Regions from separate parts of the Streptomyces sp. NPDC026246 genome, predicted to be linked through region 2. Evidence: riboswitches for the same ligand, from Rfam matches in the RefSeq annotation. Region 2 holds a riboswitch; each other region holds the start of a gene.
The links. Region 2 has a riboswitch for cobalamin ahead of ACZ4M5_RS11000 (ribonucleoside-diphosphate reductase subunit alpha). Riboswitches for the same ligand answer to the same signal wherever they lie in the genome.
Positions count from the first base shown of each region.

Region 1: it holds a riboswitch for cobalamin, as region 2 does, so the genes downstream of both, cobN (cobaltochelatase subunit CobN) here and ACZ4M5_RS11000 (ribonucleoside-diphosphate reductase subunit alpha) in region 2, are expected to answer to the same signal.
Region 3: it holds a riboswitch for cobalamin, as region 2 does, so the genes downstream of both, ACZ4M5_RS04800 (prenyltransferase/squalene oxidase repeat-containing protein) here and ACZ4M5_RS11000 (ribonucleoside-diphosphate reductase subunit alpha) in region 2, are expected to answer to the same signal.

Region 1 covers NZ_JBVHPJ010000008.1:290,609-297,670, forward strand. The annotation lists gene ACZ4M5_RS21910 (TSUP family transporter) at 162-944, shown strand; gene cobN (cobaltochelatase subunit CobN) at 1,018-4,629, opposite strand; cobalamin riboswitch at 4,695-4,829, opposite strand; gene cobG (precorrin-3B synthase) at 4,894-6,183, shown strand; gene ACZ4M5_RS21925 (precorrin-8X methylmutase) at 6,180-6,854, shown strand; gene ACZ4M5_RS21930 (precorrin-2 C(20)-methyltransferase) at 6,851-7,062, shown strand, end outside.
Region 2 covers NZ_JBVHPJ010000003.1:612,778-619,839, reverse strand. The annotation lists gene ACZ4M5_RS11015 (GntR family transcriptional regulator) at 1-148, shown strand, start outside; gene ACZ4M5_RS11010 (DUF3311 domain-containing protein) at 280-546, shown strand; gene mctP (monocarboxylate uptake permease MctP) at 543-2,171, shown strand; cobalamin riboswitch at 2,316-2,443, shown strand; gene ACZ4M5_RS11000 (ribonucleoside-diphosphate reductase subunit alpha) at 2,566-4,923, shown strand; gene ACZ4M5_RS10995 (ribonucleotide-diphosphate reductase subunit beta) at 4,923-5,933, shown strand; gene ACZ4M5_RS10990 (hypothetical protein) at 5,846-6,088, opposite strand; gene ACZ4M5_RS10985 (GlxA family transcriptional regulator) at 6,182-7,062, shown strand, end outside.
Region 3 covers NZ_JBVHPJ010000002.1:149,699-156,760, reverse strand. The annotation lists gene ACZ4M5_RS04815 (ABC transporter ATP-binding protein) at 1-313, opposite strand, end outside; gene ACZ4M5_RS04810 (CbiQ family ECF transporter T component) at 310-1,404, opposite strand; gene ACZ4M5_RS04805 (SCO2322 family protein) at 1,397-2,050, opposite strand; gene ACZ4M5_RS04800 (prenyltransferase/squalene oxidase repeat-containing protein) at 2,047-3,276, opposite strand; adenosylcobalamin-variant (AdoCbl-variant) riboswitch at 3,398-3,485, opposite strand; gene ACZ4M5_RS04795 (TetR family transcriptional regulator) at 3,557-4,222, opposite strand; gene ACZ4M5_RS04790 (glycosyltransferase family 4 protein) at 4,434-5,870, shown strand; gene ACZ4M5_RS04785 (class I SAM-dependent methyltransferase) at 5,864-6,613, shown strand; gene ACZ4M5_RS04780 (prenyltransferase) at 6,610-7,062, shown strand, end outside.

The DNA of each region.
Region 1 (7,062 bases), on a different contig from region 2:
CGCGAGAGCCCGCTGGCTCGACGGGTGGTACCCGGCGCTGGACGCGGTCGCCGTCCGACGCCTCCTCCTCCCGGCGGCGGCGCGGAGTCGGTCGCGGCCGGATACTGGCCGGGCGGCCCGGCTCGAACGGCCCGGGCCGCACGGTCGGTGGAGGAGGCGCGGTGGAGTGGGGAACCGGAGCGCTGGGGTTCGCGGCCGGTGTGGTGATCTCGCTGGTCACCGCACCCGTCGGGGTCTCCGGGGCGGTGTTCCTGCTGCCCGTGCAGCTCAGCGTGCTCGCCGTGCCGAGCCCGTCGGTCACGCCGACGAACCTGCTGTACAACGTCGTCGCCGGCCCCGGTGCGCTGCTGCGCTACCGCCGGGACGGGGTGCTCGGCGGTCCGCTCACCCGGCGGCTCGTCGCGGGGACCGTGCCGGGGGTGGTCCTCGGCGCGCTCGTCCGCGTCTTCGCGCTGCCCGGCCCGGTCGTCTTCCGGGTCCTGGTCGCCGTGCTGCTGCTCCCCCTCGGGCTGTGGCTCGTCGTGCGCACGCTGCGCCCGGCCCGCCGGCGCGGGCACGCGGAACCGTCCGGCCGGTCGGTGAGCGCGGTGGCCGTGGCGGTCGGCGTGGTCGGCGGCGTGTACGGCATCGGCGGCGGTTCCCTGCTGGGGCCGCTGCTGGTCGGCCGGGGCATGCCCGTGGCCCGGGTCGCCCCGGCGGCGCTCGCCGCGACCTTCGTGACCTCGCTGGTGGGCGCCGGTACGTACGCCCTGCTGTCGCTGACCGGTGGTCAGGACATCGCGCCCGACTGGCTGCTCGGGTTCGCCTGCGGGCTGGGCGGCCTGACCGGCGGCTACCTCGGCGCCCGCCTCCAGCCCCGCCTGCCCGAGCGGTTCCTGCGGCTCCTGCTCGGCACCCTCGCCGCGTCGGTCGGCGCGCTCTATGCGGTGCAGGCCGTGCGCTGACGCGCGCGGACCGCAGCTCGCCCGCGCTGCGCGGACGCGCGGCGCGGGCGACGGGGCTGCCGGTCGGGACGGTTCAGTCCTCGTCCTCCAGGTTGCCCTCGGTCTCCAGGTACACCTGGCGCAGCGCGTCCAGGACCGCCGGGTCCGGCTTCTCCCACATGCCGCGCGACTCCGCCTCCAGCAGCCGCTCGGCGATGCCGTGCAGCGCCCAGGGGTTGGCCTGCTGGAGGAACTCGCGGTTGGCCGGGTCCAGGACGTACGCCTCGGTGAGCTTGTCGTACATCCAGTCGGCGACCACGCCGGTCGTGGCGTCGTAGCCGAAGAGGTAGTCGACCGTGGCGGCGAGTTCGAAGGCGCCCTTGTAGCCGTGGCGGCGCATCGCCTCGATCCACTTGGGGTTGACGACCCGCGCGCGGAAGACGCGCGACGTCTCCTCGACGAGGGTGCGGGTGCGGACCGTCTCCGGCCGCGTGGAGTCGCCGATGTACGCCTCGGGCGCCGTACCGCGCAGGGCGCGGACCGTGGCGACCATGCCGCCGTGGTACTGGAAGTAGTCGTCGGAGTCGGCGATGTCGTGCTCGCGGGTGTCGGTGTTCTTCGCCGCGACCGCGATCCGCTTGTACGCCGTCTCCATCTCCTCCCGGGCCGGACGGCCGTCCAGTTCACGGCCGTAGGCGTACCCGCCCCAGACGGTGTACACCTCGGCGAGGTCGGCGTCGGTGCGCCAGTCGCGGGAGTCGATCAGCTGCAGCAGGCCCGCGCCGTAGGTGCCGGGGCGGGAGCCGAAGATGCGGGTGGTGGCGCGGCGTTCGTCGCCGTGGTCCGCGAGGTCGGCCTGGACGTGGGCGCGCACGTGGTTGGCCTCGGCCGGCTCGTCCAGCGAGGCGGCCAGCCGGACCGCGTCGTCCAGCAGGCCGACGGTGTGCGGGAACGCGTCGCGGAAGAAGCCGGAGATGCGCAGCGTGACGTCGATGCGCGGGCGGCCCAGTTCCTCGTACGGCACGGCCTCCAGGCCCGTGACCCGGCGGGAGGCGTCGTCCCAGACGGGGCGCACACCGAGCAGGGCGAGCGCCTCGGCCACGTCGTCGCCGGCGGTGCGCATCGCGCTGGTGCCCCAGAGGGACAGGCCGACGGACGTGGGCCACTCGCCGTTGTCGGTGCGGTAGCGCTCCAGGAGGGAGTCCGCGAGGGCCTGGCCGGTCTCCCACGCGAGGCGGGAGGGGACGGCCTTGGGGTCGACGGAGTAGAAGTTGCGGCCGGTCGGCAGGACGTTGACCAGGCCGCGCAGCGGGGAGCCGGACGGGCCCGCGGGGACGAAGCCGCCGTTCAGGGCGTGCACGGCGTGGTCGATCTCGCCGGTGGTGGCCGACAGGCGGGGGACGACCTCGTCGGCCGCGAACCGCAGGATGGCCGCGACCTGTTCGGCGCGCTCGGCGTCGACTCCGGCCGCCACCACCGCGGGTACGGCGGCCGGGTCCCAGTCCGCGTCCTCCATCGCCTGGACCAGGGCGCGGGCCTGCTCCTCCGCCTGGTCGGCGGTGGTGCGGGTCGCGGCGGACTCGTCCAGGCCGAGGGCCTCGCGCAGACCGGGCAGGGCGGTGGTGCCGCCCCAGATCTGGCGGGCGCGCAGAATGGCCAGGACGAGGTTGACGCGGTCGGCTCCGGCGGGCGGGTTGCCCAGCACGTGCAGGCCGTCGCGGATCTGGGCGTCCTTGACCTCGCACAGCCAGCCGTCGACGTGCAGCAGGAAGTCGTCGAAGCCGTCGTCGTCCGGGCGGTCCTCCAGGCCGAGGTCGTGGTCGAGGCGGGCGGCCTGGATGAGGGTCCAGATCTGGGCGCGGATCGCGGGGAGCTTGGCCGGGTCCATGGCGGAGATCTGGGCGTACTCGTCGAGGAGTTGCTCCAGGCGGGCGATGTCGCCGTAGGAGTCGGCGCGGGCCATGGGCGGCACGAGGTGGTCGACGAGGGTGGCGTGCACGCGGCGCTTGGCCTGGGTGCCCTCGCCCGGGTCGTTGACCAGGAACGGGTAGATCAGCGGGAGGTCGCCGAGGGCCGCGTCGGGGCCGCAGGCGGCGGACAGGCCGGCGTTCTTGCCGGGCAGCCACTCCAGGTTGCCGTGCTTGCCGAGGTGGATCATCGCGTCGGCGCCGAAGCCGCCGTCCTCGGCGCGGGCCGCGATCCAGCGGTAGGCGGCGAGGTAGTGGTGCGAGGGCGGCAGGTCCGGGTCGTGGTAGATGGCGATGGGGTTCTCGCCGAAGCCGCGCGGGGGCTGGATGAGGACGAGCAGGTTCCCGAACCGCAGCGCGGCCAGGACGATGTCGCCCTCGGGGTTGCTGCTGCGGTCGACGAACATCTCGCCGGGCGCCGGGCCCCAGTGCTCCTCGACCGCCGTGCGCAGCTCCTCGGGCAGCGTGGCGAACCAGCGGCGGTAGTCGGCGGCGGGGATGCGCACCGGGTTGCGGGCGAGCTGTTCCTCGGTGAGCCACTCCTGGTCGTGGCCCCCGGCCTCGATGAGCGCGCGGATCAGCTCGTCGCCGTCGCCGGAGACCAGGCCGGGGATGTCGGCGTCGCCGAAGTCGTAGCCCTCCGCCCGCAGCCGGCGCAGCAGCGCGACCGCGCTGGCGGGGGTGTCCAGGCCGACCGCGTTGCCGATGCGGGAGTGCTTGGTCGGGTAGGCGGACAGCACCAGCGCCAGGCGCTTGTCCGCGGCCGGGATGTGCCGCAGCCGGGCGTGGCGTACGGCGATGCCGGCGACGCGGGCCGCGCGCTCCGGGTCGGGCACGTAGGCGGGCAGGCCGTCGGCGTCGATCTCCTTGAAGGAGAACGGGACGGTGATGAGGCGGCCGTCGAACTCGGGGACGGCGATCTGGGTGGCCGCGTCGAGCGGGGAGACGCCCTCGTCGTTCTCCTCCCAGGCGGCGCGCGAGCCGGTCAGGCACAGGGCCTGCAGGATCGGCACGTCCAGGGCGGCGAGCGCGCCCGCGTCCCAGGACTCGTCGTCCCCGCCCGCGGAGGCGGCGGCCGGCTTGGTGCCGCCGGCGGCGAGGACGGTGGTGACGATGGCGTCGGCGGAGCGCAGCGCGTCGACCAGTTCGGGCTCGGGCGCCCGCAGGGACGCCACGTACAGCGGCAGGGCCCGGCCGCCCGCGTCCTCGATCGCCTCGCACAGGGCGCCGACGAACGCGGTGTTGCCGCTCATGTGGTGGGCGCGGTAGTAGAGCACGGCGACGGCCGGACCGTCGGTGGCGCGGGCCTCGCGCTCCAGCGGGCCCCAGGTGGGCGCGGCCGCCGGGGCCTCGAAGCCGTGGCCGGTGAGCAGGACCGTGTCGGACAGGAAGCGGGCGAGCTGCTCCAGGTTGGCCGGGCCGCCGTGCGCGAGGTAGGCGTGCGCCTCGGCGGCGATGCCGACGGGGACCGTGGAGGCGGCCATCAGCTGGGCGTCCGGGGCCTGTTCGCCGGTGAGGACGACCACCGGGCGGCCGTCGGCCAGGAGCAGGTCGAGGCCGTCCTGCCAGGCGCGGACGCCGCCGAGGAGGCGGACGACGACCAGGTCGACGCCGTCGAGGAGGCCGGGCAGGTCCTCCAGGGGCAGCCGGGCGGGGTTGGCGAAGCGGTAGGGCACCGGGCCGTTCGCCGCTCGGGCGCTGAGCAGGTCGGTGTCGGACGTCGACAGCAGGAGGATCATGCGGCGTCGGCCTTCCTCGGGGTGTCCGCGCCCCGGGTGGTGGTGTGGGGTCCCGGCTCCTGCGGAGGGGGGAGCCGGAAGAAGGGAGTTCCTGACTTGCCCGGGTTGTGGCCGGGTTCACAGTGGCGGGACCGCGCCGGATTCACACCGGGCTTCCTCCCCTGGTCGCCGTGGTGGCGGTGGTGACGGACCTGATGATCCGCCGACGAGCATAGTAAGGGGCGGGGGAAAAGGGCAGAGCGTACAGCCGGTGTGATGGTCGGTATGCTCGCCGCCATGTCCACGGCTGCCCCTCGTCCATCGCCCCAGGCCACAGCGGCCTCACGGGCCCGCGGTGACGCATGCCCGGGGACGCTGCGGCTGCACGACGCGGACGACGGGGCGCTGGCCCGGGTCCGGGTGCCCGGCGGGGTGCTCACCGTCGCGCAGGCCGGGGCCCTGGCGGAGGCGGCCGGACGGCTGGGCGACGGGGAGTTGCACCTCACCTCGCGCGGCAACGTGCAGCTGCGGGGCCTGCGGGAGGCGTGCGGCGCGGAGCTGGCCGGGCTGCTGGACGCGGCCGGGCTGCTGCCGTCCCACGCGCACGAGCGGGTGCGCAACGTCGTCGCCTCACCGCTGTCGGGACTGGACGGGCGGGGCCTGCGGGACGTGCGGCCCTGGCTGACGGAGCTGGACGCGGCGCTGTGCGCGAGCGCGTCCGCGACCGCGCTGTCGGGCCGCTTCCTGTTCGCCCTGGACGACGGGCGCGGGGACGTGGCCGGGCTGGGCGCCGACGTGACCGTGCGGGCGGTGCCCGGCGACGGGGCGCTGCTCGCGCCGGGTTCGGGCGACGACGTGCTGTACGTGTCCGGGGACGACGCGGCGCGCGCCGCGCTGCTCGCGGCGGAGGCCTTCGCCGAGGTCGTGCGCGAGAGCGGGGCCCGGGTGTGGCGGGTGGACGAACTGCCCGGCGGGCGGGGCGGGTTGCTGCGTGCGGTCCGCGACCGGCTGGCCGGGGCGGGCATCGGGGTCCGGGACGGGGTCCGGGAGGCCGCCGAGGGCGCGGGGCCGCCGCCGGGGGTCGTCGGGTCCGCCGTGTCCGTGCACGTCCCGCTCGGCCGTCTCACGGCCGCGCAGTGGCGGGAGTTGACGGAGGCCGCCGCCGGGGAGCTGCGGCTCACGCCGTGGCGGGGTGTGGTCGTGCCCACCCCCGGACCGGGCGACGCGGCCGCCGCGCTGTCCCGCCTGGCGGGCACCGGTCTGGTCACCGAGCCCGGCTCGCCCTGGCTGCGCGTGGGCGCGTGCATCGGCCGGCCCGGGTGCGCCAAGTCCCGGGCGGACGTACGGGCCGACGCCGCGCAGACGCTGGCCGCAGCCGGCCGGTCCGCCCTCCCCCTGTACTGGTCGGGCTGCGAACGCCGGTGCGGGCACCCGCCGGACGGCCGGATCGACGTGGTGGCCGCGCCCGGCGGCGGCTACGAGCTGTCCGCCGTCGCCCCCGGCCGGCCGGCGCGCACCGCCTCCCTGGACGACCCGTCCCACCTCGCCACCGCACTGGCGGCGATCACCCCATGAGCCGTATGCCGACGACCGAGAGCAGCGAGAACACCACCGTGACCACGTACGACTACGAGAAGGACGGGGCGGCCATCTACCGCCAGTCCTTCGCCACCATCCGCGCGGAGTCGGACCTCGCGGGACTGCCCGCCGACGTCAGCCAGGTCGCGGTCCGGATGATCCACGCCTGCGGCATGGTCGACCTGGTGCGGGACCTGGCCTACTCGCCTGCGGTGGTGGCCCGGGCCCGGGAGGCGCTGCGCGCCGGGGCGCCGATCCTCTGCGACGTGCAGATGGTGGCCAGCGGGGTGACCCGCAAGCGGCTGCCCGCCGGCAACGAGGTGCTGTGCACCCTGTCCGACCCGTCGGTCCCCGACCTGGCCGCGCGGCTCGGCACGACGCGCAGCGCCGCCGCGATGGAGCTGTGGCGGGACCGGCTGGAGGGCTCGGTCGTCGCCGTGGGCAACGCGCCCACCGCGCTGTTCCGGCTGCTGGAGATGATCGACGCGGGGGCGCCCCGGCCCGCCGCGGTCATCGGTGTCCCGGTCGGGTTCATCGGGGCCGCCGAGTCCAAGGACGCCCTGGCCGCACACCCGTCCGGCCTGGAGCACCTGGTCGTCCGGGGCCGTCGCGGAGGCAGCGCCATCGCCGCCGCCGCGCTCAACGCGATCGCGAGTGAGGAAGAGTGAGCGGGAAGCTGTACGGGGTGGGGCTCGGCCCCGGTGACCCGTCCCTGATGACCGTACGGGCCGTCGAGGTCATCGCCGGGGCGGACGTGATCGCGTATCACAGCGCCCGGCACGGGCGGTCCATCGCCCGCTCGATCGCGGCGAAGCACATCCGGGCCGACCACATCGAGGAGAAGCTGGTCTACCCGGTCACCACCGAGACGACCGA
Region 2 (7,062 bases):
ACTGCTCGGCACGGACGTCGGCCTGCCCATGCTGATGCTGTCCCGGCACTCCCTGGACCGGGACGGCCAGCCGGTGGAGTGGGTGCGCTCGGTGTACCGCGGCGACCGGTACAAGTTCGTGGCCCGTCTCAAGCGGCCCCAGGACTGACGCGGCGGCTGCCGGATCCCCGGTTTCTTTTGGGTACCGCATTGCGGACGAGGGGTTCCGCTTGCGCCGCACCCTGACCTAGATTGCCTGCGCAATTGCACAGGTGATCACTGAGGGGACGGAGCCGCCTGATGTCGCAAGCCCCAGAATCCAGTAGAGGTCCGGTGGTGACGCCCGTGCGCGTCGTCATCGGCCTCTGCCTCGTCGCACCCTTCGTGGCCATGCTGTGGGTCGGCTCGTACGCGAAGACCGACCCGGCCTTCATCGGGATCCCGTTCTTCTACTGGTACCAGATGGCGTGGGTGCTGATCTCCACCGCGCTGACGATGATCGCCTACAGACTGTGGCAGCGTGACCAGCGTTCCCGCTCGGCAGCGAAGGGCGGTGCGTCGCGGTGAAGGACGGCGTGAACGGCGTCGCACTCGCCGTCTTCATCTTCTTCTTCCTGCTCGTCACGGTCATGGGCTTCCTGGCCGCGCGCTGGCGCAAGGCCGAGAACGAGCACAGCCTGGACGAGTGGGGCCTGGGCGGCCGCTCGTTCGGCACCTGGGTCACCTGGTTCCTGCTCGGCGGCGACCTGTACACGGCCTACACGTTCGTCGCGGTACCCGCGGCGATCTACGCGGCCGGCGCGGCCGGCTTCTTCGCCGTGCCGTACACGATCCTGGTGTACCCGCTGATCTTCACCTTCCTGCCCCGCCTGTGGTCGGTCTCCCACAAGCACGGGTACGTCACGACCTCCGACTTCGTGCGCGGCCGGTTCGGCTCGAAGGGCCTGTCGCTCGCGGTGGCCGTGACCGGCATCCTGGCGACCATGCCGTACATCGCGCTCCAGCTGGTCGGCATCCAGGCCGTGCTGGACGTGATGGGCGTCGGCGGAGGCGAGGACACCAACTGGTTCATCAAGGACCTGCCGCTGCTGATCGCGTTCGGCGTGCTGGCGGCGTACACGTACTCCTCGGGCCTGCGGGCGCCGGCGCTGATCGCGTTCGTGAAGGACACCCTGATCTACCTCGTCATCGCGGTGGCGATCATCTACATCCCGATCAAGCTGGGCGGCTTCGACGAGATCTTCGCCAAGGCCGGCGAGGCGTACAGCCAGACCAACCCGGCCACGGGCGCGCCGCGCGGTGCGCTGACGCCGCCGGAGGCGGGCCAGTGGACGTACGCCACACTGGCGCTGGGCTCCGCGCTGGCGCTGTTCATGTACCCGCACTCGATCACGGCGACGCTGTCCTCGAAGAGCCGTGAGGTGATCCGCCGCAACACCACGATCCTGCCGCTGTACTCGCTGATGCTGGGCCTGCTCGCGCTGCTCGGCTTCATGGCGATCGCGGCCGGCATCAAGGTGCAGAACGGGCAGCTGGCGATCCCGCAGCTGTTCGAGACGATGTTCCCGGACTGGTTCGCCGGTGTGGCGTTCGCGGCGATCGGCATCGGCGCGCTGGTGCCCGCGGCCATCATGTCCATCGCGGCCGCGAACCTGTTCACCCGCAACATCTACAAGGACTTCATCAAGCCGGACGCCACCCCCGCGCAGGAGACCAAGGTCTCCAAGCTGGTCTCGCTGCTGGTGAAGGTGGGCGCGCTGGTCTTCGTCCTCACCATGGACAAGACGGTCGCCATCAACTTCCAGCTGCTGGGCGGCATCTGGATCCTGCAGACCTTCCCGGCCCTGGTCGGCGGCCTGTTCACCCGCTGGTTCCACCGCTGGGCCCTGCTCGCGGGCTGGGCGGTCGGCATGGTCTACGGCACGCTCGCCGCCTACGGCGTGGCCTCCCCGACGCAGAAGCACTTCGGCGGCTCGTCGAAGGAGATCCCCGGCATCGGCGAGATCGGCTACATCGGCCTCACGGCGTTCGTGCTGAACGTCGTCGTGACGGTCGTCCTGACCTTCGTCCTGAGGGCGGTGAAGGCCCCCGACGGCGTCGACGAGACCAGGCCGGAGGACTACACGGCCGACGCGGGCGACCCGGGGGTCCAGGTGGAGCTTCCGCCGGCCACCGCCGGTTCCTCGCACTGAGCAAAAGGGCGCGGCACGCCGCGACCACCGGCAGCGGGCCGTCGTGACCAGGCGTCACGGCGGCCCGCTGTCCTGTGAAGCCGACGCTCTGACCCCATCGCGACACTACATCTGGGGGTGCCACCCGAGCCCGGCACAAGATGTATGCTCATGCTCGCTGTCGCCGCAGGGGAATCCGGTGCGAATCCGGAACTGTCCCGCAACGGTGTACCCCATGCCCCTCTGCGCGCATGGTGGTCAGTCCGAGGACCTGCCGACAGTGCACCCGGCCGCCGGCCGGTGTGCCCTGACGTCCGGGCCTCGTGGAATGGGCCGGTGGACGCGTGACGCCGTTGCGTCCGTGTGCTGCCCCCTGCCCTCGGCGAGGCTCCGTGCCGAGCGAGGGAGAGCCCCCGTGACCATCGCGCCAGCGGGTCCGGTCGCAGCCGCCGAACAGGAGCAGGACGCTCCCGGTGCCGCGCTGCTGCGGACCCTGACCGAACTGACCGCCGACCTTCCCGACGCCGACCCCGGCCGGGTCGCCGCCGCCGCGCTGCGCGGCCGGTCCGCGCAGGCGGACGAGCGGGAGCTGCGGGACCTGGCGACGGAGTCGGCGGCGGGCCTCATCTCGGAGGACCCGGCCTACTCCCGGCTGGCCGCCCGCCTGCTGACCATCGGCATCCGCGAGGAGGCCGCCTCGCAGGGGGTCACGTCCTTCACCGGGTCCGTCGCGGTCGGTCACCGCGAGGGGCTCATCGCCGACCGCACCGCCGCGTTCGCCGAGCTGCACGCGGACCGGCTCGACGCGCTGGTCGACAGCGCCGCCGACGACCGCTTCGGCTACTTCGGCCTGCGCACGCTGTACAGCCGCTACCTGCTGCGGCACCCGATCACCCGCAGGGTGATCGAGACGCCCCAGTACTTCCTGCTGCGCGTGGCGAGCGGCCTCGCCGAGGACGACTCCGCCCGCGCGGTGGACGAGGTCGCGGCGCTCTACGGGCTCATGAGCCGCCTCGACTACCTGCCCTCCTCCCCCACCCTGTTCAACTCCGGCACCCGGCACCCCCAGATGTCGTCCTGCTACCTGCTCGACTCCCCCCAGGACGAGCTGGACTCGATCTACGACCGCTACCACCAGGTCGCACGCCTGTCGAAGCACGCGGGCGGCATCGGCCTGGCCTACTCCCGCATCCGCGCCCGGGGTTCGCTGATCCGCGGCACCAACGGCCACTCCAACGGCATCGTCCCGTTCCTGAAGACCCTCGACGCCTCGGTCGCCGCCGTGAACCAGGGCGGCCGCCGCAAGGGAGCCGCCGCGGTCTACCTGGAGACCTGGCACGCGGACATCGAGGAGTTCCTGGAGCTGCGGGACAACACCGGCGAGGACGCCCGGCGCACCCACAACCTCAACCTGGCGCACTGGATCCCGGACGAGTTCATGCGCCGCGTGAACACCGACGCGCAGTGGTCGCTGTTCTCCCCCTCGGACGTGCCCGAGCTGGTCGACCTGTGGGGCGAGGAGTTCGACACCGCCTACCGCAGGGCGGAGGCCGCGGGACTGGCCAGGAGGACCCTGCCCGCCCGTGAGCTGTACGGCCGCATGATGCGCACCCTCGCGCAGACCGGCAACGGCTGGATGACCTTCAAGGACGCCGCCAACCGCACCGCCAACCAGACGGCCGAGCCCGGCCACGTCGTGCACTCCTCCAACCTCTGCACGGAGATCCTGGAGGTCACCGACGACGGGGAGACGGCGGTCTGCAACCTCGGCTCGGTGAACCTCGGCGCCTTCGTGACCGGCGGGGACATCGACTGGGAGCGCCTGGACGAGACCGTCCGCACCGCGGTCACCTTCCTCGACCGGGTCGTCGACATCAACTTCTACCCGACCGAGCAGGCGGGCCGCTCCAACGCCCGCTGGCGCCCGGTCGGCCTCGGCGCGATGGGCCTGCAGGACGTCTTCTTCCAGCTGCGCCTGCCCTTCGACTCCCCCGAGGCCAAGGCCCTGTCGACCCGGATCGCCGAGCGCATCATGCTCGCCGCGTACGAGGCGTCGGCCGATCTCGCCGAGCGCAGCGGCCCGCTCCCCGCCTGGGAGAAGACCCGCACCGCCCGGGGTGTCCTGCACCCCGACCACTACGACGTGGCCCGGACGTGGCCCGAGCGCTGGGCCGCCCTGCGCGCGCGCATCGCCACGACCGGCCTGCGCAACTCCCTGCTCCTCGCCATCGCGCCCACGGCCACCATCGCCTCGATCGCGGGCGTGTACGAGTGCATCGAGCCGCAGGTGTCCAACCTGTTCAAGCGGGAGACGCTGTCGGGCGAGTTCCTCCAGGTGAACTCCTACCTGGTGGACGAGCTCAAGCGGCTCGGCGTGTGGGACGCCCGCACCCGGGAGGCCCTGCGCGAGGCGAACGGCTCGGTGCAGGACTTCGCCTGGATCCCCGAGGACGTGCGCGACCTCTACCGCACGGCCTGGGAGATCCCGCAGCGCGGCCTGATCGACATGGCGGCGGCCAGGACCCCGTTCCTGGACCAGTCCCAGTCCCTGAACCTGTTCCTGGAGACGCCGACCATCGGCAAGCTCTCCTCGATGTACGCCTACGCCTGGAAGTCCGGGCTGAAGACCACGTACTACCTGCGCTCGCGCCCGGCGACCCGCATCGCCCGCGCCGCCCGCGCCGCCGTCCCCGCCCAGGCCACCGCCGCCCCGGACCCCGAAGCGGTCGCCTGCTCCCTGGAAAACCCCGAGTCCTGCGAGGCCTGCCAGTAATGAGCACCACCCAGAACCTGCTCGACCCCGGCTTCGAGCTGACCCTGCGCCCCATGCGCTACCCGGACTTCTACGAGCGCTACCGGGACGCCATCAAGAACACCTGGACCGTGGAGGAGGTCGACCTCCACTCCGACGTCGCCGACCTCGCCAAGCTCTCCCCCGCGGAGCAGCACCTCATCGGCCGGCTGGTGGCCTTCTTCGCGACCGGCGACTCGATCGTCGCGAACAACCTGGTGCTGACGCTGTACAAGCACATCAACTCCCCCGAGGCGCGGCTCTACTTGAGCCGTCAGCTGTTCGAGGAGGCCGTGCACGTCCAGTTCTATCTGACGCTGCTCGACACGTACCTGCCCGACCCGGAGGACCGCGCGGCGGCCTTCGCGGCCGTGGAGAACATCCCGTCCATCCGCGAGAAGGCGGAGTTCTGCTTCACGTGGATCGACTCCGTGGACAAGCTGGACCGGCTGGAGTCACAAGCGGACCGGCGCCGCTTCCTGCTCAACCTCATCTGCTTCGCCGCGTGCATCGAGGGCCTGTTCTTCTACGGGGCCTTCGCCTACGTCTACTGGTTCCGCAGCCGTGGCCTGCTGCACGGGCTGGCGACCGGCACCAACTGGGTGTTCCGCGACGAGACGATGCACATGTCGTTCGCGTTCGACGTGGTCGACACCGTCCGCAAGGAGGAGCCGGAGCTGTTCGACGACCGGCTGCGGCAGGAGGTGACGGACATGCTCCGGGAGGCCGTCGAGGCCGAGCTGCAGTTCGCGCGCGACCTGTGCGGTGACGGCCTGCCGGGCATGAACACCGAGTCGATGCGGCAGTACCTGGAGTGCGTCGCCGACCAGCGGCTGACCCGCCTGGGCTTCGCGCCGGTGTACGGCTCCGAGAACCCCTTCTCCTTCATGGAGCTCCAGGGGGTTCAGGAGCTGACCAACTTCTTCGAGCGGCGGCCCTCGGCGTACCAGGTGGCGGTGGAGGGCACCGTCGACCTGGACGAGGACTTCTGAGCCGGAGCGTTCGCGCGGGCCTCCTGGGCCTCCCGGATCCGCCGGTCGATGCGCCGGTCGTGCACCAGGCCGATCACGGACGGGAGGACCAGGAGGACCAGCGTCCCGAGTACGAAGATCATGGCGATGAGTGTCTGTGTCTGGTTCGTGTCCATGGACACCACTGTCCCGCCTGATGCTCCTTACCGTCAGTGGCAGTACTGCCGTGAACCCTCGAATTACTGCCACCGGCGAGGCACACTGGACGCATGCTGCAGAACGTGGCCGTCGCCCTGCTCGACGGTGTGAACCCCTTCGAACTCGGCGTGGTGTGCGAGGTCTTCGGCACCGACCGCAGTGACGACGGACTGCCGGTGTACGACTTCGCCGTCGCCTCGGCCGAGGGCCCGTCCCTGCGCACGAACACGGGCTTCTCGCTCCAGGTCGAGCACGGCCTGGAACGGCTGGAGACGGCGGACCTCATCGCCGTCCCGGCCGGGGACGACTACTCCACGCGCACCTTCCCGCCGGAGCTGCTGGACGCCCTGCGCCGCGGCGTCGACCGCGGCGCCCGGGTGCTCAGCGTCTGCTCCGGCGTCTTCGTGCTGGCCGCCGCCGGGCTGCTGGACGACCGCCGCTGCACGGTGCACTGGAAGCACGCGCGGGACCTCGCCCGGCGCTATCCCCGGGTGGTCGTCGAGCCGGACGTGCTCTACGTCGACGAGGACCCGGTCATCACCTCCGCCGGCACGGCCGCCGGCATCGACGCCTGCCTGCACCTGGTCCGCAGGGAGCAGGGCACCGAGGTCGCCAACAAGATCGCCCGGCGGATGGTGGTGCCGCCGCACCGGGACGGCGGCCAGGCCCAGTACATCGAGCGTCCGCTGCCGCACTCCGAGGCCGATTCGATCGGGGAGGTGCTGGCCTGGATGGAGCGGCACCTCGACGAGGAGGTCACCGTCGAGCAGCTCGCCGCCCGGGCCCTGATGTCCCCGCGCACGTTCGCCCGCCGCTTCCACCAGGAGACGGGCACCACGCCCTACCGCTGGGTCCTGCGGCAGCGCGTGCTGCAGGCCCAGCGGCTGCTGGAGGCGACGGACGAGACGATGGACGCGATCGCCGGCCGGACGGGGTTCGGCAACGCGGCGAC
Region 3 (7,062 bases), on a different contig from region 2:
CGAGTTCGTCCTCGACGGTGTCCGTGACGAAGTGGGACAGCGGGTCCTGGCCGACCGTGCCGACCACGTCGGCCAGTTCGCGCGGCTTGTGGGTGCGGGTGTCGCGCCCGGCGACCGTGACCCGGCCGCGCAGCGTGCCGCCGGTGAAGTGCGGGACCAGTCCGCTGACCGCGCCGAGGACGGTCGACTTGCCGACTCCGGACGGGCCCGCCAGCAGGACCAGTTCGCCCTCCGGGACCTCGAAGTCGACGTCCCTGACCGTGGGTTCGGCGGCCCCGTCGTAGGTCACGGAGACGTCCTCGAAGCGGATCACGAAGGCTCCTTCGGGTCGGGGGCGACGAACGCGGGCAGCAGGCCGAGAAGGATCGCCGCGGCGGGCCAGAGGGGGAGCGTCGGCGCCACGAGCGGGACCACGCCGGGCTGCAGTGCCGCGGGATCGCGGACGGACGCGAGCGTGAGCAGGGCCGCGACGGCCACGCCGGAGGCCACGACCAGCCAGGCCCGCGCGTCCCAGCGGTCCGGGCGGTAGCGGGTGCGCAGGGAGCGGCGGCCGCCGAGCCGCAGGCCCGCCAGGGCGGCGGCGCAGCCGAGGACCAGGACGGGCACGCCGTAGGAGCCGCCCTCGGCGGTGAGCAGCCCGTACGTCCCGGCGCACACGCCGAGCAGCCCGCCCAGGGTCAGCGCGGCGGTGGTACGCCGGACCGCGGGCGGGACCTGCGCGGTGCGGCCGTAGCCGCGGGCGTCCATCGCGGCGGCCAGGGCGACCGAACGCTCCAGCGCGCCCTCCAGCACCGGCAGGCCCACCTGCAGCAGGCCCCGGACGCCCTTGTCCGGACGGCCGCGCAGCCTGCGGGCGGCGCGCAGCCGCTGCACGTCCGCGATGAGGTTCGGGGCGAAGGTGAGCGCGACGACGACCGCCACGCCCATCTCGTACAGCGCGCCCGGCACCGACTTCAGGAGACGGGCGGGGTTCGCGAGGGCGTTCGCGGCACCGACGCAGATCAGCAGGGTGGCCAGCCGCAGACCGTCGTACAGCGCGAAGACCAGGGCCTCCGCCGTCACCCTGCCGCCGAGGCGGATGCCCTGCGCCCAGTCGGGCAGACCGGCCTCGGGCAGCGTGAACAGGGTGTGCGTGCCCGGGATCGGGGAGCCGAGGACCGTCGCGAAGACCAGCCGGACCAGCAGCACGAGCAGGGCGAGTTTGACGAAGGCGCCGTAGGAGCGGGACCAGGGCGTGTCGGGCCGGCGGGCGGCCACGACGTAGGCGGAGACGGCGATGAGGAGGGCGAGCAGCAGGGGGTTGGTGGTGCGGGTGGCCGCGGTGCCCAGGGCGAGGGCCCACAGCCACCAGGCACCGGGGTGCAGGGTGGCCGGGCGCCCCTGCGGCGGGGTCGTGCTAGCCACGCCGCCGTACCTGCCAGACGGCTGCTCCCCCCAGGATCACCACCACCGCGATGCCGGCGACCAGCCCCAGGGCCGGGCCGTCGCCGGACGTGCCGCCCTCCGCCCCGTCCTCCTTCGACTCGTTCCCGTTCGCCGACGGTTCCGGGCGCTGCGCGACCTGCTCGCCGCAGCCCTTCTCCGGGTAGCCGGCGATGGCGCACAGCAGGGCGTCGCTGCCGTAGCGCAGCGGCCCGGCCACCGCGGCCAGGGCCTCGGCGGTGGTCGCGTCGGGGGAGATCCGGGCGCAGGCCGTTCGCGCGGGCGGCGGACGCTCGCCGTCGGGGGCGTCGGCGGCCGTGCCGAAGTCGAGGACGAGGGCGACGCGCTTGGTGCCCTCCTCGGCGGGCGTCCGCGCGCAGATCGTGTCGAAACGGGCCGCGCCGCGCGGCCGGGCCGCGTCCGCCGAGTCCTCGCTCACCGCGAAGCGGAAGCCCTGCACGTCGCCGTCCGAGGGGCGGGCCGTGGACGGCCCCTGGGTGGCGTACACCCAGCGGTCGCCGTCGCGCTCCCAGAACGACCAGTAGCGGTAGCCGGCGGCCTGCGCCTGACCGGCGCCCGCGAGCGGCAGGAGCGCGGCCACAAGCAACAGCAGGGCCCTGCGGATCACGGCTGCTGCTTCTTCCGGCGGCCGTTGCTGAACAGGAAGCCGATGCCGATGCCCGCGACCAGGCAGACGCCGACGTACCACCAGACGCCGAACACCGAGTCCGAGTCCTTCGAGTCCTGCTCCTCGTTCTCGCCCTGCCCGTCCGCCTTCGCGGCGGCGGCCTGCGGGGCCGGGCCGGTGGCGTTCAGCTGCTTCACCAGGTCGGCGCCGCCGAAGTCGCGCGGGTCCGTGCCCGTCGCGTGCGCGGCGAAGATCAGCTGGGCGTAGGCGGCGGGGCCGTTCTGCCGGGCCCAGGCGGCGGAGTTCTTCTCCAGCCACCGCACGGACTTCCCGGCCTGCCCGGTGTCGCCGTGCGCGGCGAGCGCCACGGCCGCGTCGGCGGTGTTGCCGAAGTCGGGCTGCGGTTCGGCGCCGGGCAGGGCGGACATCAGGTGGTCGCCGTCCGCGGCCAGCGCGGCGGTCAGGTAGCCGGCCCCGTTCGCCGCCGCCTGCCCGGGCGTGCCCGGCTTCGCGCAGTCCGTGCCGGGCTTCTTCTCACCGGCCTTCGCCGCCATGCCCTTGCCGAGCGCGCCGAGCACCCCGGCGGCCGTGGCGTCGGCGTTGGCGAACAGCTTGCCCTTCTTGTCCGGCTGGAACGCGAACGCCCCGTCCTCGTCCCCGCCGCACGGCAGGGCGAGCTTCAGCAGCGCGTCGTACGGCGACTTCCCGCCCTTCTCGACGCGGCCGGGCTGCTCGCCGGCGGCGGCCAGGGCGCCTATGACGACCGACGTCGAGTTGGTGTCGCTGGCGCCGCCGGGCGCGTAGCCCCAGCCGCCGTCCTCGTTCTGGACGGACTTCAGCCAGCCGACGGCCTTGCGGGTGACCTCGTCGTGCCCGCCGAGCGCGGCCAGGGCCTGCACGGCGGCGGAGGTGGCGTTGGTGTCGACCATCGTCCTGCCGTCGCACGCGGCGGCCGGGTCGGCGCGGTAGGCGGCGAAGGCGCCGTCCGCGCACTGCTGGCGCACCAGCCACCGCACCGAGCCGGCCGCGGGCTTCACCCCCACGGTGTCCTGCGCGAGCAGCGCGAGCGACTGGCGCCAGACACCGTCGTACTTCGGGTCCTTGTCGCCGTGGAGGGCGGACGGGAGCGCCGGGGACGGCGAGGGGGACGGGTCGGCGGCGGCCGGGGTGGCGGCGCCGATCACGGCGACGGCGGCCAGGACCGCGGCGCTGCGGCGGACGTTCATGATCGGCGGGTGCCTCTCCCTTGGGGGAGCCGGGCGGCACGGGACACCCCGGCGGCTCGGCTCCGTATACCTCGACGGTGCCGTGCACCGGCGGACTGCCGGGCACGCGAGCCGGTCACGAACCGTACGCGGCGATCCGGCTCACCGCCCCGGGGCGGCTCACGGTTGCGGGTCAGCGCCGGAATTGCACCGGCTTCCCCACGTACGGTGTGATGACGACCCGCTTACTGTACCCGCCCGTCAAAAGCGCCCCGCGGGGCGACGGACGTGGGGGCTCGCGTCAGGAGCGGCCCGGAGGCGCCGGGTCGATCAGGCGGCAGACCGTCTCGATGTCGACCCGGACCTGGGCGATGGACGCGCGGCCCGACAGCCAGGTGATCAGCGCCGAGTGCCAGGTGTGCTCGATGACGCGGACCACGCCGAGCTGCTCGGGCGTCGGATCCTCCTGGCCCATCGCGTCCAGGATGATCGCCGTGGTCTGCCGGGACACCTGGTCGACCTCGGGGCTCACGCTGCGGTCGGCGAAGGTGAGGGCCCGCACCATCGCGTCGGCCAGCTGCGGTTCGCGCTGGAGCGCGCGGAAGGCCCGCATCAGCGTCTCGGCGACCCGCTCGGCCGCCGTCTCGCCCCGCGGCGGCCTCTTCCGCAGCGTGCCGTGCATGTGCTCCAACTGGTCCTGCATCGTGGCGACCAGCAGATGGATCTTGGAGGGGAAGTACCGGTAGAGCGTGCCCAGCGCGACCTGCGAGGACTCCGCGACCTCCCGCATCTGGACGGCGTCGAAGCCGCCCCGGACGGCCAGTTGGGCGCTCGCGTGCAGGATGCGCCGGCGGCGGGCCTCCTGCCGCTCCGTCAGGGGCGGGGAGGCGAGGGCCGCGGCTGCTGCCGCGGATTCCGCCTTGGCCACCTTGTTCACCTGAGCGCTCACCTCGGCTCCTGCGGGCATGCGTCGATCCCGTTCCGTGACCGTCCGTGAGGACGGGTGATCACACAGCATGGCACGGCACCGGCCGTGGCGTGAATCACCTGATCCACTGCTCACAGCGCCCCTACCTGCCGGTAGATTCGGAGCCTCCGAACGATCAAGTCTGAAACTTGTTCTAGATTAGCGTCCCGGCGTAATCTCGCGGGACAATGCAGGGAGAAGGGGGCCCAGGGTGACCGCTGAGGCCAGTCAGGACGGGGCCCCGCAGGACCCGGCCGCCGACGGCTTGCGACCGCTCCGCATCGCGCTCCTCACCTACAAAGGAAACCCGTTCTGCGGTGGCCAGGGCGTCTACGTCCGCCACCTCTCGCGGGAACTGGCCCGCCTCGGCCACCGCGTCGAGGTCATCGGCTCCCAGCCCTACCCCGTCCTGGACGAGGGATACGACGGCCTGAGCCTCACCGAGCTGCCCAGCCTCGACCTGTACCGCCAGCCGGACCCCTTCCGCACCCCGGGCCGCGACGAGTACCGCGACTGGATCGACGCCCTCGAGGTCGGCACCATGTGGACCGGCGGCTTCCCCGAGCCCCTGACGTTCTCGCTGCGCGCCCGCCGCCATCTGCGCGCCCGCCGCGGCGCGTTCGACGTCGTGCACGACAACCAGACGCTCGGCTACGGCCTGCTGGGCGACGTCGGCGCACCCCTGGTGACCACCATCCACCACCCCATCACCGTCGACCGGCAGTTGGAGCTGGACGCGGCCGACGGCTTCAAGCGCCGTCTGTCGGTGCGGCGCTGGTACGCCTTCACGCGCATGCAGAAGCGCGTGGCGCGGCGCCTGCCGTCCGTGCTGACCGTCTCCGGCACCTCCCGCCAGGAGATCGTCGACCACCTCGGCGTCCGCCCGGACCGGATCCACGTCGTGCACATCGGCGCCGACACCGACCTGTTCTCGCCCGACCCGTCCGTGCCGGTCGTCCCGGGCCGGATCGTGACCACCTCCAGCGCGGACGTGCCGCTGAAGGGCCTGGTGCACCTCGTCGAGGCGCTGGCCAAGGTGCGCACCGAGCACCCGCAGGCGCATCTCGTCGTCGTCGGCAAGCGCCCCGCCGAGGGCCCCGTCGCCCAGGCCATGGAGCGCTACGGCCTCGACGGCGCCGTCGAGTTCGTCAAGGGCATCTCCGACGCGGAACTCGTCGACCTCGTGCGCTCGGCGCAGGTCGCGTGCGTCCCGTCGCTCTACGAGGGCTTCTCGCTCCCGGCCGCCGAGGCCATGGCGACCGGCACCCCGCTGCTCGCCACCACCGGCGGGGCCATCCCCGAGGTGGCCGGCCGCGACGGGGAGACCTGCCTGGCGGTACCGCCCGGCGACGCGGGCGCGCTGGCCGCCGGACTCGTCCGCCTGCTGGGCGACGCGGACCTGCGGGCCCGCCTCGGCGCCGCCGGACGTGACCGCGTGCTCCGCCACTTCACCTGGGCCAGGGCCGCACAGGGCACGGTGACCCGTTACCGCGAGGCCATCGACCGCACCGGCGCCACCGGCCGCCCCGCTGCGGGCGCCGCCCGGTCCGCCCCGGCCGCGGCCGGGAACAGCGCCGCCACGGGGCCCGTGCCCGCGGCGGCGGCAGATGTAGCAGGCGTCAACTCCGAAAGCAGGGCCACGTGCTGACCGTCGACTTCTCCCGGTTCCCGCTCGCCCCGGGCGACCGCGTCCTGGACCTCGGCTGCGGGGCCGGCCGGCACGCGTTCGAGTGCTACCGGCGCGGCGCGCAGGTCGTAGCGCTCGACCAGAACGCCGAGGAGATCCGCGAGGTCGCCAAGTGGTTCGCGGCGATGAAGGAGGCCGGCGAGGCCCCCGAGGGCGCCACCGCCACGGCCATGGAGGGCGACGCCCTCGCCCTGCCCTTCCCCGACGAGTCCTTCGACGTCGTCATCATCTCCGAGGTGATGGAGCACATCCCCGACGACAAGGGCGTCCTCGCCGAGATGGTGCGCGTGCTCAAGCCCGGCGGCCGCATCGCCGTCACCGTCCCGCGCTACGGCCCCGAGAAGGTCTGCTGGACCCTGTCCGACGCCTACCACGAGGTCGAGGGCGGCCACATCCGCATCTACCGCGCGGACGAACTGCTGCGGAAGATCCGCGAGGCCGGCCTGAAGCCCTACGGCACCCACCACGCCCACGCCCTGCACTCGCCCTACTGGTGGCTGAAGTGCGCGTTCGGCGTCGACAACGACAAGGCGCTGCCGGTGCGGGCGTACCACAAGCTGCTGGTCTGGGACATCATGAAGAAGCCGCTGGCCACCCGGGTCGCCGAGCAGGCGCTGAACCCGCTGATCGGCAAGAGCTTCGTGGCCTACGCGACCAAGCCGCACCTGCCGCGCACGGCCGCCACGGGGGCGGACGCCACGTGACCACTCCCCGGACGGAACACCTGGTCCTGCCCGGGGTCCTCACCGCGGGGGAGGCCGCCGCGACCGTCGCCGGCGTTCTCGCCGTGCAGCGCGAGGACGGCGCGATCCCCTGGTTCCGCGGCCACCACCTGGACCCCTGGGACCACGTCGAGGCCGCCATGGCGCTGGACACGGCCGGTGAGCACGAGGCCGCCGAGCGCGCCTACCTGTGGCTCGCCCGGCACCAGAACGACGACGGCTCCTGGTACGCGGCCTACGCCGACGGCGACTTCGCCGACGTCACCGACCGGGGCCGGGAGACCAACTTCGTCGCCTACATAGCGGTCGGCGTCTGGCACCACTACCTCTCCACCGGCGACGACACGTTCCTGGAGCGGATGTGGCCGTCGGTGTACGCCGCGATGGAGTTCGTGCTGCGCCTGCAGCAGCCGGGCGGGCAGATCGGCTGG